2 regions of the Pseudomonas sp. IT-P12 genome follow, and region 1 is predicted to be linked to the other one. Evidence: predicted binding sites of a transcription regulator. Region 1 holds the regulator's gene; the other holds the start of a gene.
What was found. Region 1 encodes FliA, which starts transcription of late flagellar genes. Its sites were predicted from a motif close to CTAAAGTTTNNNNNNNNNNNGCCGNTAA; they were not measured.

Region 1 (5,871 bases):
TTGCTCGACACCGCCCGATTGTCCGTGCTGCTGCGTGCCAGAAAACCGTCGACACGCCGTGCCAGCTCGCGGAACTCCTCGGCCCCGACCTCGCGACGCATGAAGCGCCCCCAGTCGGTGCTCAGCGCCTGGGCTTCATCGCCCAGGCTGTTGACCAGGGGCGTTGAGCTCTCGACCAGGTCCATGGTGCGATTGGCAGCGGCCTCTGTCAGCTTGACAACATACCCCAGGCGTTCGGTGGCATCCGTGATCTGGGACACTTCCTCGGCTTGCGGCATGTTCGGATCGATCTGGAAATTGACGATCGCGCTATGCAACTCGCGGGTGAGCTTGCCCACTTCCTGATACAGGCCGCGGTCACGGGTCTGATTGAGCTCATGGATCAGTTGCACCGCGTCGCCGAACTTGCCTTTTTCAAGGCTTTCGACCAGTTCGACCGCATGTTTTTTCAGGGTCGACTCAAAGTCGCCCTGTGAAGATTCTTTGTGGTCCATAGCTCCCCCGTGGCGCCGTGACTCAACCGATGCGTTCGAAAATCTTCTCGATTTTTTCTTTCAACGCCTGGGCCGTGAAGGGTTTGACCACATAACCGTTTACACCGGCCTGGGCCGCTTCGATGATCTGCTCGCGCTTGGCTTCAGCCGTCACCATCAGTACCGGCAGGTGCTTGAGCTTTTCGTCGGCGCGCACGTGGCGCAGCAGATCGATACCGGTCATGCCGGGCATGTTCCAGTCGGTGACCAGAAAGTCGATGCTTCCGCTGTTGAGAACCGGAATGGCGGTGGTGCCATCGTCAGCCTCGACCGTGTTGGTGAACCCAAGGTCACGCAACAGGTTCTTGATGATCCGCCGCATCGTTGAGAAGTCATCAACGATGAGGATTTTCATGTTCTTGTCCAATTCGACCTCCAAGCAGTCTTAAACGCGCCCAGCACCTGGACGCGCCATTTCAATCAATTCGGCAGAGCACTCAATGACTGTCTGGAGCACAACAGATCGAGACCGGCGTGGTTCAACACCACACCAGCCACGTTCGCAGTGTCCCCACACTGCCTTCAGCGCGCTCGCCACTCCCCCAAACGCCCCCGCAAACGGGCCGCGCACTGGCTGTGTAACTGGCTGACCCGAGATTCACTGACCCCCAGGACTTCACCGATTTCCTTGAGATTCAACTCTTCGTCGTAGTACAGCGCCAACACCAGTCGCTCGCGCTCCGGCAAATTGGCAATCGCGTCCGCCAACGCCGCCTGGAAGCGTTCATCTTCCAGGTCGCGTGACGGCTCGAGATGAGCACTCGCGCCATCCTCGTGCAGCCCTTCGTGTTCGCCGTCCTGCAACAGATCGTCGAAACTGAATAACCGGCTGCCCAGGGTGTCGTTCAAAATCCCGTAATAATCGTCGAGACTCAATTGGAGTTCGGCCGCAACCTCGTGATCTTTAGCGTCACGGCCGGTTTTAGCTTCAATCGAGCGAATCGCGTCGCTGACCATGCGGGTATTGCGGTGGACCGAACGTGGCGCCCAGTCCCCCTTGCGCACTTCATCAAGCATGGCGCCGCGGATTCGAATGCCCGCGTACGTCTCGAAACTGGCGCCTTTGCTGGCGTCGTATTTGGTCGATACTTCCAGCAGGCCGATCATGCCGGCCTGGATCAGGTCTTCGACCTGGACACTGGCCGGCAGACGCGCCAGCAAGTGGTAGGCAATGCGTTTGACCAGTGGCGCGTAACGCTCGATCAGCTCGTACTGCGCGTCACGCGCCGACTTCTTGTAGAGGTTGTAACCGCTGGCTGTCATAGCACGGGTCCTGCCGTTTGTTGCACGAGGCGCTCGACGAAAAACTCCAGGTGCCCACGCGGATTGGCGGGCAGCGGCCAGGTATCGACCTTTTGTGCGATGGCCTTGAAGGCCAGGGAGCACTTGGAACGCGGGAAGGCTTCGTAGACGGCGCGCTGCTTCTGGACGGCCTTGCGCACGCTTTCGTCGTAGGGCACCGCGCCGACGTATTGTAAGGCGACGTCCAGGAAGCGATCCGTGACCTTCGTCAACTTGGCGAACAGGTTGCGCCCTTCCTGCGGGCTCTGGGCCATGTTGGCCAGGACGCGGAAGCGGTTCATGCCGTAGTCGCGGTTCAACAGTTTGATCAGCGCGTAGGCATCGGTGATGGAGGTCGGCTCGTCACAGACCACCAGCAGCACTTCCTGCGCGGCGCGAACGAAGCTGACTACCGAGTCACCAATACCCGCAGCGGTGTCGATCACCAGCACGTCGAGGTTGTCACCGATATCGCTGAACGCCTGGATCAGGCCGGCATGCTGGGCCGGGCTCAGGTGCACCATGCTCTGGGTGCCGGACGCTGCCGGGACGATGCGGATGCCACCGGGCCCCTGCAACAATACGTCACGCAGCTCACAGCGGCCTTCGATCACGTCGGCCAGCGTGCGTTTGGGTGTCAGGCCCAGCAGAACGTCGACGTTTGCCAGCCCCAGGTCGGCGTCCAGCAGCATGACGCGCCGGCCAAGCTCAGCCAGGGCCAGGGACAAGTTCACTGACACGTTAGTCTTCCCGACGCCACCTTTGCCGCCGGTCACCGCGATCACCTGTACGGGATGCATGCTGCCCATGTTATTTCTTTACCTTGTCTTGCATAGACGGAGGCCACATTACTGGCTGCGCGTTCGTAAACGGAACAATGCCTGGCAGACCATCGATGTAGGTACAAAAAATGTTCATTACCTCAGCCGACCTGCTTGGTCGGGCTGTGGTAGATATCAGCGAACATGTCAGCCATGGCTTCTTCGCTGGGTTCTTCCTGCATTTGCACGCTGACGGCGCGACTGACCAGTTGATGACGACGCGGCAGATGCAGGTCATCCGGAATCCGCGGGCCATCGGTCAGGTAAGCCACCGGCAACTCATGACTGATTGCCAGGCTCAACACCTCGCCCAGACTTGCCGTTTCATCCAGTTTAGTCAGGATGCAGCCAGCGAGCCCGCAGCGCTTGTAACTGTGATAAGCAGCCGTTAGAACCTGTTTCTGGCTGGTGGTTGCCAACACCAGGTAATTTTTTGCCCGGATGCCACGACCGGCCAGGCTTTCAAGCTGCATGCGCAGGGCCGGATCGCTGGCCTGCAGGCCTGCGGTATCGATCAGCACCACGCGCTTGCGCAGCAGGGGATCCAGCGCCTGCACCAGGGACTGGCCCGGATCGACGTGGGTCACCGACACATTGAGAATCCGCCCAAGGGTCTTGAGTTGCTCCTGAGCGCCGATGCGGTAGCTGTCCATGCTGACCAGCGCAATGCTCTGCGCGCCGTACTTGAGCACGTAACGGGCAGCCAGCTTGGCCAGCGTGGTGGTCTTGCCCATGCCGGCCGGACCGACCATGGCAATCACACCCCCTTCTTCCAGCGGCTCGACTTCCGGCGTGCTGATCATCCGAGCCAGGTGTGCCAGCAACATGCGCCAGGCCTGGCGAGGCTCCTCGACGTCGGAAATCAACGCCAGCAGGTCGCGGGACAACGGACCGGACAAACCGATGCGCTGCAGGCGACGCCAGAGGTTGGCCTGTGCCGGGGCATTGCCCTGCATCTGGCTCCAGGCCAGCGAGCCGAGCTGGACTTCCATCAGCTCGCGCAGGCTGTTGAGCTCGAAACGCATCGATTCCAATGCCCGCGGATCCACGCCGGCAGGCGCCGGTGCCGGGGCAGGTGCCGCACGGCGCGGCTCGGTGTAGGTCGGCTCGATCAGTGGCTCGGCAGCGGTGAGCGGCAGGCCGGCGAACAGTTGGCGATTGGTCGACTTGTCGCTCTCGCCCTCGTTGCGCAGGCTCAACTCGGCCTGGGCGTTGACGATCCGCGACTGGGTCTTGCGCAGCTCATCCTCGAGTTCCATGTTCGGAACGCGCGGGGCCAGCGCCGACAGCTTGTAATCCAGGGCTGCCGTGAGCTCGACACCACCGGCGATCCGGCGGTTGCCGATGATGGCGGCATCAGCGCCCAGCTCATCACGAACCAGTTTCATGGCCTGGCGCATATCGGCGGCGAAAAAACGCTTAACTTGCATAAACCACTACCTCAGCCATTGGGCCCTACTGTCGCAACGATGGTCACTTGCTTGTTGTCAGGGATTTCCTGGTAAGCCAACACGTGCAAACCGGGAACTGCCAGGCGGCCGAATCGCGACAGCATCGCGCGGACCGGACCCGCCACCAGCAGGATGACCGGTTGACCTTGCATTTCCTGACGCTGCGCCGCTTCGATCAACGACCGCTGCAGCTTCTCAGCCATGCTTGGCTCCAGCAAAACGCCCTCTTCCGAGCCTTGTCCTGCCTTCTGCAGACTATTGAGCAAAATTTGTTCCAACCTGGGCTCCAGAGTGATAACTGGCAGCTCGGACTCAGTCCCTACAATGCTTTGGACGATTGCGCGGGATACGCCAACGCGCACGGCGGCCACCAGCGCGGCAGTATCTTGACTCTTGGCGGCATTGTTCGCGATGGCTTCGGCAATGCTGCGGATGTCGCGCACCGGCACCTGCTCGGCCAACAGCGCCTGCAGAACCTTGAGCAACTGCGACAGCGACACCACGCCCGGCACCAGCTCCTCGGCCAGTTTCGGCGAGCTCTTGGCCAGCAATTGCATGAGTTGCTGCACTTCTTCGTGGCCGATCAGCTCACTGGAGTGCTTGTACAGAATCTGGTTCAAGTGGGTCGCAACTACGGTACTGGCATCGACCACGGTGTAGCCGAGCGATTGCGCCTGCGCACGCTGGCTGATTTCGATCCAGACCGCCTCCAGGCCGAAAGCCGGATCCTTGGCGTTGATCCCGTTGAGCGTGCCATAGACCTGCCCCGGATTGATCGCCAGTTCGCGATCCGGGTAAATCTCCGCTTCCGCCAGGATGACCCCCATCAGGGTCAGGCGGTAGGCGCTTGGCGCCAGGTCGAGGTTGTCACGGATGTGCACGGTCGGCATCAGGAAGCCCAGGTCCTGGGAGAGCTTCTTGCGCACCCCCTTGATCCGCGCAAGCAACTGGCCACCCTGGTTACGGTCCACCAGCGGAATCAGGCGGTAGCCGACTTCCAGGCCGATCATGTCGATGGGCGTGACGTCGTCCCAGCCAAGCTCCTTGGTTTCCATGGCGCGGGCAGGCGATGGCAGCAGTTCCTGCTGACGCTTGACCTCTTGCAGGGCCTGGACCTTGACGGCGTTCTGCTTTTTCCAGAACAGGTAGGCACCGCCTGCGGCCAGGGCCGCCATGCTCAGGAAGGAGACGTGCGGCATACCAGGCACCAGGCCCATCACCGCCATCAGACCGGCTGCCACAGCCAGGGCTTTCGGCGAGGCGAACATCTGGCGATTGATCTGCTTGCCCATGTCTTCCGAACCGGAAGCACGGGTCACCATGATCGCCGCCGCTGTGGATAACAACAGTGATGGCAATTGCGCCACCAAACCGTCACCGATGGTCAGCAGGGCGTAAACCCGGCCGGCATCGCCGAAGGACATGCCGTGCTGGAAGATACCGACCGCCATGCCGCCGATCAGGTTGATGAACAGAATCAGCAGGCCGGCGATGGCGTCACCGCGCACGAACTTGCTGGCACCGTCCATGGAGCCGTAGAACTCGGCTTCCTGGGCCACTTCCGCGCGACGGGCCTTGGCCTGGGGCTGATCGATCAGGCCGGCGTTCAAGTCGGCGTCGATCGCCATCTGCTTGCCGGGCATCGCATCGAGGGTGAAACGTGCGCTCACTTCGGAAATCCGCCCGGCACCCTTGGTCACCACGACGAAGTTGATGATCATCAAAATCGCGAAGACCACGATACCGACGACGTAGTTGCCGCCAATCACCACTTCGCCGAACGCC
Region 2 (5,871 bases), on a different contig from region 1:
ACATTCCATCAGCAATTTCCTTATTGGTCTTGCCTCGGGCCAACTGTTGCAAGACCATCATCTCTCTCCCGGACAAGCGATCCACCATATCGGCTTCACTGGCATTACCCAAACTGGAACGAACGGTATGCAACGCTTGATTGGGGAAATAACTGTAGCCTGACAATACGGCTTTTATTGCGCTGAGCAGTTCAGTGAGGTCCTGTTGCTTGCATACATATCCGGCCGCCCCCGACTGCATGCAACGCATCGAAAAATGCCCAGGCGCCTGGGAAGTCAATATCAGCACTTTCATGGGCAACGCTGCCGATACCAGGCGCGCAATGACTTCCAGTCCATCCAGCTTCGGTATTCCTATATCCAGAATGACAATATCCGGCATATGTTCACGAGCCAGTTGCAATGCATCCACGCCATTGTCTGTTTCGGCAATGACTTCGTAGCCATGACGCTCCATCAGCATACGTACCGCAAGCCGAATGACGGGGTGATCATCCACGATCAGCACTTTATTCATGGGCAGGTCCAATTTTCGCTGTTCGAATTTTTAGAGCCCGCACAATAGCCTAGTCGTTTCACCCATGGCATGCCGCCCCCCCCGGCCACCCGCAGCGAGAGACATTCCCTACAAACAACGCGGAATATTCTTACAGGAAATCTGCGAAACCTGCGCGTTGGAAACTTTATTTGCCTTACGCCGTTTCACCCTTCAACAATTTCTTGTATCAATTTACCAACCCACAAACCCGTTCATAAGTCGCCCTGCCGGCGCAACGCCCATCAATAGTTACGCTACTCTTGATGATACCCATCTGTGCACGATTAACACAGTCCATTACCCGTCACCCACATGAACGCTTACCAAATGACTTTCAATAACCCGGACAAAATCAAAGCAACCCTATGACAATTATAAATCCACCGCTAACATGAAGACCGCAAAACAATAAACCCACCCACTATCAATAAAATGAGAAAAGATAAACTTGTATGAGTGCAAAACATGATGAACTTAAAACAAAGAATCACCAACCCCATGACAGTAATCGCCATATTCGCAACACTGTCTGAAACATCGGCGGCAGTGTCCCTGCCATTTCTCGAAAATGAAGAGCGAGAGGTCTATATCTGGTTTTTGATCAGCTTTCCTTTTTACTTGCTGCTTCTGTTCTTCGCCACACTCAACTTCAACTATCGATCGCTGTACGCGCCATCCGATTATGAAAAGGGAGAACATTTCATCAACGCACTGGATACGGCCGAGCGCCCGGAAACGGCACAAGGCCCACAGGGCAGGACGCGCCCACGCAAACACCTTTCAGTCCAGCACCACATTGAGTTGCCGGAACGCCTGAAAGACCTGCACATCGTCGATGCGCGGTGCATAAACAGGAAGATGGAATTTCGTGAGCTTCTGAAAAACATGCATCCGGGCAAAGCGGAGTCAGCACGGGTCGTCGTGTTTCTCATCAGTGGCGAATCGGAGAATGGCCTGAAAGAAGGGGCGTTCAGTTTTTTCAGACAGATCAAGAAACGCAGCGGATTGCCGTTTTGCGTCGCGTACAACCTGAACTCTCAGGACGTCACGCTCATCGAGCAATCTCGCCCCTCTGACGTGCAACGGTCGGTCGCTTTCTAGAATCAACGGGAATGCAGCAGGCGGGAGTTGTTCTTACACAAGAAGAAAGATGAATCGCAATGTCCGAAGGAAAATCCCTGTTTTCTAATGTGTGGCCTTGTCGAACACAAGGCCACACATTCGACTACCGAGTCAGAAAAGCTTGCGACCCTTGTTCGCGGCGATACGCATGCGCAACGCGTTGAGCTTGATGAAGCCCGCCGCATCGGCCTGGTTGTAGGCGCCGCCATCTTCTTCAAACGTCGCAATGTTGGCGTCGAACAACGAGTCGTCGGACTTGCGGCCAGTGACGATCACATTGCCCTTGTACAGTTTCAGGCGCACAACGCCGTTAACGTTGACCTGGGACGCGTCGATCATCTGTTGCAGCATCAGCCGCTCAGGGCTCCACCAGTAACCGGTGTAGATCAGGCTGGCGTACTTGGGCATCAGCTCATCCTTGAGGTGAGCCACTTCGCGGTCCAGGGTGATCGATTCGATCGCACGGTGGGCACGCAGCATGATGGTGCCGCCTGGGGTTTCGTAGCAGCCACGGGACTTCATGCCCACGTAGCGGTTCTCGACGATGTCGAGGCGGCCGATGCCGTGTTCGCCACCGATTCGGTTCAAGGTCGCCAGCACGGTGGCCGGGGTCATCTCGACACCGTCCAGTGCAACGATGTCGCCGTTGCGATAGGTCAACTCCAGGTACTGCGGCTTGTCCGGTGCGTTCTCAGGGGAGACGGTCCAGCGCCACATGTCTTCTTCGTGCTCGGTCCAGGTGTCTTCCAGCACGCCACCTTCATAGGAGATGTGCAGCAGGTTGGCATCCATCGAGTACGGGGATTTTTTCTTGCCGTGACGCTCGATCGGGATCGCGTGCTTTTCGGCGTAATCCATCAGCTTTTCACGGGACAGCAGGTCCCATTCGCGCCACGGTGCGATCACTTTCACACCCGGCTTGAGGGCGTAGGCGCCGAGTTCGAAACGAACCTGGTCGTTACCCTTGCCGGTGGCGCCGTGGGAAATGGCGTCAGCGCCGGTTTCGTTGGCGATTTCGATCAGGCGCTTGGCGATCAACGGACGAGCGATGGAAGTACCCAGCAGGTACTCGCCTTCGTAAACAGTGTTGGCGCGGAACATCGGGAACACGAAATCTCGCACGAACTCTTCGCGCAGATCGTCGATGTAGATTTCTTTTACGCCCATGGCCTGTGCCTTGGCGCGAGCAGGTTCGACCTCTTCACCCTGACCCAGGTCAGCGGTAAAGGTCACCACTTCACAGTTATAAGTATCCTGCAGCCACTTGAGGATCACCGAAGTGTCCAGGCCGCCGGAATACGCCAGAACGACCTTGTTTACGTCCGCCATGCCATCACTCCACGGGGTTCTACGGAAAGCCGTCAAGTCTACCGGTCATGCAGAATAATTTACAGTGGCGCGACAGCTTATGACGACGAAGCGACAGATTATGTCGAGTGAGCGACGATCAGGCGCCGCTCAGGAGGTCTTCGCTGCGCTCGCCGGGCTCGCTGGCACGGTGACCTGGGGCGCTGGCGTCTCGACGGGGGCCACGCGCGCAAGATGGACGTTGACCCGGCGATTTTTCGCCCGATTGGCTGCCGAGGTGTTGGGCGCCAAGGGGTAACGTTCGCCGTGGAAGCGCAGGGTGATCTGCGATTCCTGAACACCGTTGGCCTTGAAGTAATCCATGACCGCGAGCGCCCGGCGTCGCGACAGCTCACGATTGGTCAGGCGATTACCGCTGTTGTCCGAGTGACCATCGAGCTCGATGTGATTGACCGTCGGGTCCGCCTTCATGAAATCAAGCATCACCTGCAACTGGGCCTTGGCGTGTGCATCGAGTTCGATACCTTCGCCCGGGAAGCCGATCTGCGATTGCCTGACCTGCTCGAAATTCTTCGGCAGCAGCTTGGCCACGCAACCTTGATAGTCGTTGAACGCCTTGCTGAACTTGACCGGCAACAACCGCACTTCCGACACCCGGCCATCGCCCGAATAATGCCGAACGACCGGGCTGCGCCCGTCCATGAGACCACTGATCAGGCGCCCCGCCTGGACTTGCGAGCTGTTGAACAGCACATTGCCGCTGCCGATCTTTACCGAACCGAGATTGATGTCCCCACGCCCCGGCTGCCAGGGCGCAGCCGCGGCCAGCAAGGTCGCCGAACCGCCGCCGACCATCGAGTTGTAGGCTTTGAGGCGAAACGTGGCCTGCTCGCCCGCACGACGCACGAACTCACCCGAACCGAAATCGGTGATCGGTTGGGTCAGGCGGCACTCGAACTTATCCCCTTCGACCGTCCACTCGATGCTCTCCAGACGGGTCTGGAAAGTGAGCGCCATCGCGGGAAGGCTGGCAAACACACTGAGCAAGGCTAGATAACGCTGGCGCACGGGAGGCTCCACTGGCTTTTACAAAAAAGACTTCTACAACAAAAAGACCGATACATAATTACGGCATACCTGTTGGATATCGGAAGCTTGCGGCAAAACTTGATAGCGAGTGCCTGAGAGAGTCTTTTCCGGTAGCATTCCCCTCAGTTTGACCCGCCTGGAATCCCCTCATGTCCGACCGCCTGACCCTGCTGCGTCCCGACGACTGGCACATTCATCTTCGCGATGGTGCCGTGTTGACCAATACCGTTGCGGATGTCGCGCGCACCTTTGGTCGCGCCATCATCATGCCCAACCTGGTACCGCCGGTGCGCAACGCCGCTGAAGCCGACGGCTATCGCCAGCGGATTCTCGCTGCACGTCCGGCCGGCAGCCGTTTCGAACCGTTGATGGTCCTGTACCTCACCGACCGCACCCAGCCCGAAGAGATTCGCGAGGCCAAGGCCAGCGGTTTCGTGCATGCCGCCAAGCTGTACCCGGCCGGTGCGACCACCAACTCGGACTCTGGCGTCACCAGCATCGACAAGATCTTTCCCGCGCTCGAAGCGATGGCCGAGGTCGGCATGCCGTTGCTGATCCACGGTGAAGTCACCCGTGGCGATGTCGACGTATTCGACCGCGAAAAAATCTTCATCGATGAGCACATGCGCCGTGTGGTCGAGCGTTTCCCGACGCTCAAAGTGGTGTTCGAACACATCACCACCGCCGACGCCGTGCAGTTCGTCAACGAGGCTTCGGCCAATGTCGGGGCGACCATTACCGCGCATCACCTGCTGTACAACCGCAACCACATGCTGGTCGGCGGGATTCGGCCGCATTTCTATTGCCTGCCGATTCTCAAGCGCAATACCCACCAGGAAGCCCTGCTCGACGCCGCCACCCGCGGCAGCGACAAATTCTTCCTCGGCACCGACTCGGCACCCCATGCCCAGCATGCCAAGGAAGCGGCCTGCGGCTGCGCCGGTTGCTACACCGCCTACGCCGCGATCGAGCTGTATGCCGAGGCGTTCGAGCAACGCAACGCGCTGGACAAGCTCGAAGCGTTTGCCAGCCTCAACGGCCCTCGCTTCTATGGCCTGCCGGCGAACACCGATCGCATCACCCTGGTCCGCGACGAGTGGACCGCCCCAACCAGCCTGCCCTTTGGCGAGCTGACCGTCATCCCGCTGCGCGCCGGTGAAAAACTGCGCTGGCGCCTGCTGGAGGAAAACGCGTGAGTGAAGACCATTTCGACGACGAACAGGACGGTCCGGGCGCTAGCGGTCCACGCCACCCGATGGCCGCGCGCTTCCGTGGTTACCTGCCAGTCGTTGTCGATGTTGAAACCGGCGGTTTCAACTCTGCCACTGACGCCTTGCTGGAAATTGCCGCGACCACCATCGGCATGGACGAAAAAGGGTTCGTGTATCCCGATCACACCTATTTCTTCCGTGTAGAGCCGTTTGAAGGGGCCAACATCGAAGCCGCCGCGCTGGAATTCACCGGCATCAAGCTCGATCACCCGCTGCGCATGGCCGTGAGTGAAGAAACGGCACTGACGGACATCTTCCGCGGCATTCGCAAATCGTTGAAAGCCAACGGCTGCAAGCGGGCAATCCTGGTGGGGCATAACAGCAGCTTCGACCTGGGCTTCCTGAATGCCGCAGTCGCGCGCCTTGACATGAAGCGCAACCCGTTTCATCCGTTTTCCAGCTTCGACACCGCCACCCTGGCAGGTCTCGCCTACGGCCAGACGGTATTGGCAAAGGCGTGCCAGGCAGCCGACATCGACTTCGACGGTCGGGAAGCTCACTCGGCTCGCTACGATACCGAGAAGACCGCCGAGCTGTTCTGCG

Region 2: the regulator FliA is predicted to act here: its motif matches at 4,113-4,140, upstream of ACM6IM_RS24770 (flagellar protein MotY).

What each region holds. Positions count from the first base shown of each region.
Region 1 covers NZ_CATKPY010000021.1:877,130-883,000, forward strand. The annotation lists gene ACM6IM_RS13040 (protein phosphatase CheZ) at 1-494, opposite strand, end outside; gene ACM6IM_RS13045 (chemotaxis response regulator CheY) at 517-888, opposite strand; gene fliA (RNA polymerase sigma factor FliA) at 1,056-1,796, opposite strand; gene fleN (flagellar synthesis regulator FleN) at 1,793-2,623, opposite strand; gene flhF (flagellar biosynthesis protein FlhF) at 2,737-4,065, opposite strand; gene flhA (flagellar biosynthesis protein FlhA) at 4,077-5,871, opposite strand, start outside.
Region 2 covers NZ_CATKPY010000025.1:281,734-287,604, reverse strand. The annotation lists gene ACM6IM_RS24785 (response regulator) at 1-517, opposite strand, end outside; gene ACM6IM_RS24780 (hypothetical protein) at 1,004-1,639, shown strand; gene ACM6IM_RS24775 (argininosuccinate synthase) at 1,772-2,989, opposite strand; gene ACM6IM_RS24770 (flagellar protein MotY) at 3,119-4,036, opposite strand; gene pyrC (dihydroorotase) at 4,207-5,253, shown strand; gene rnt (ribonuclease T) at 5,250-5,871, shown strand, end outside.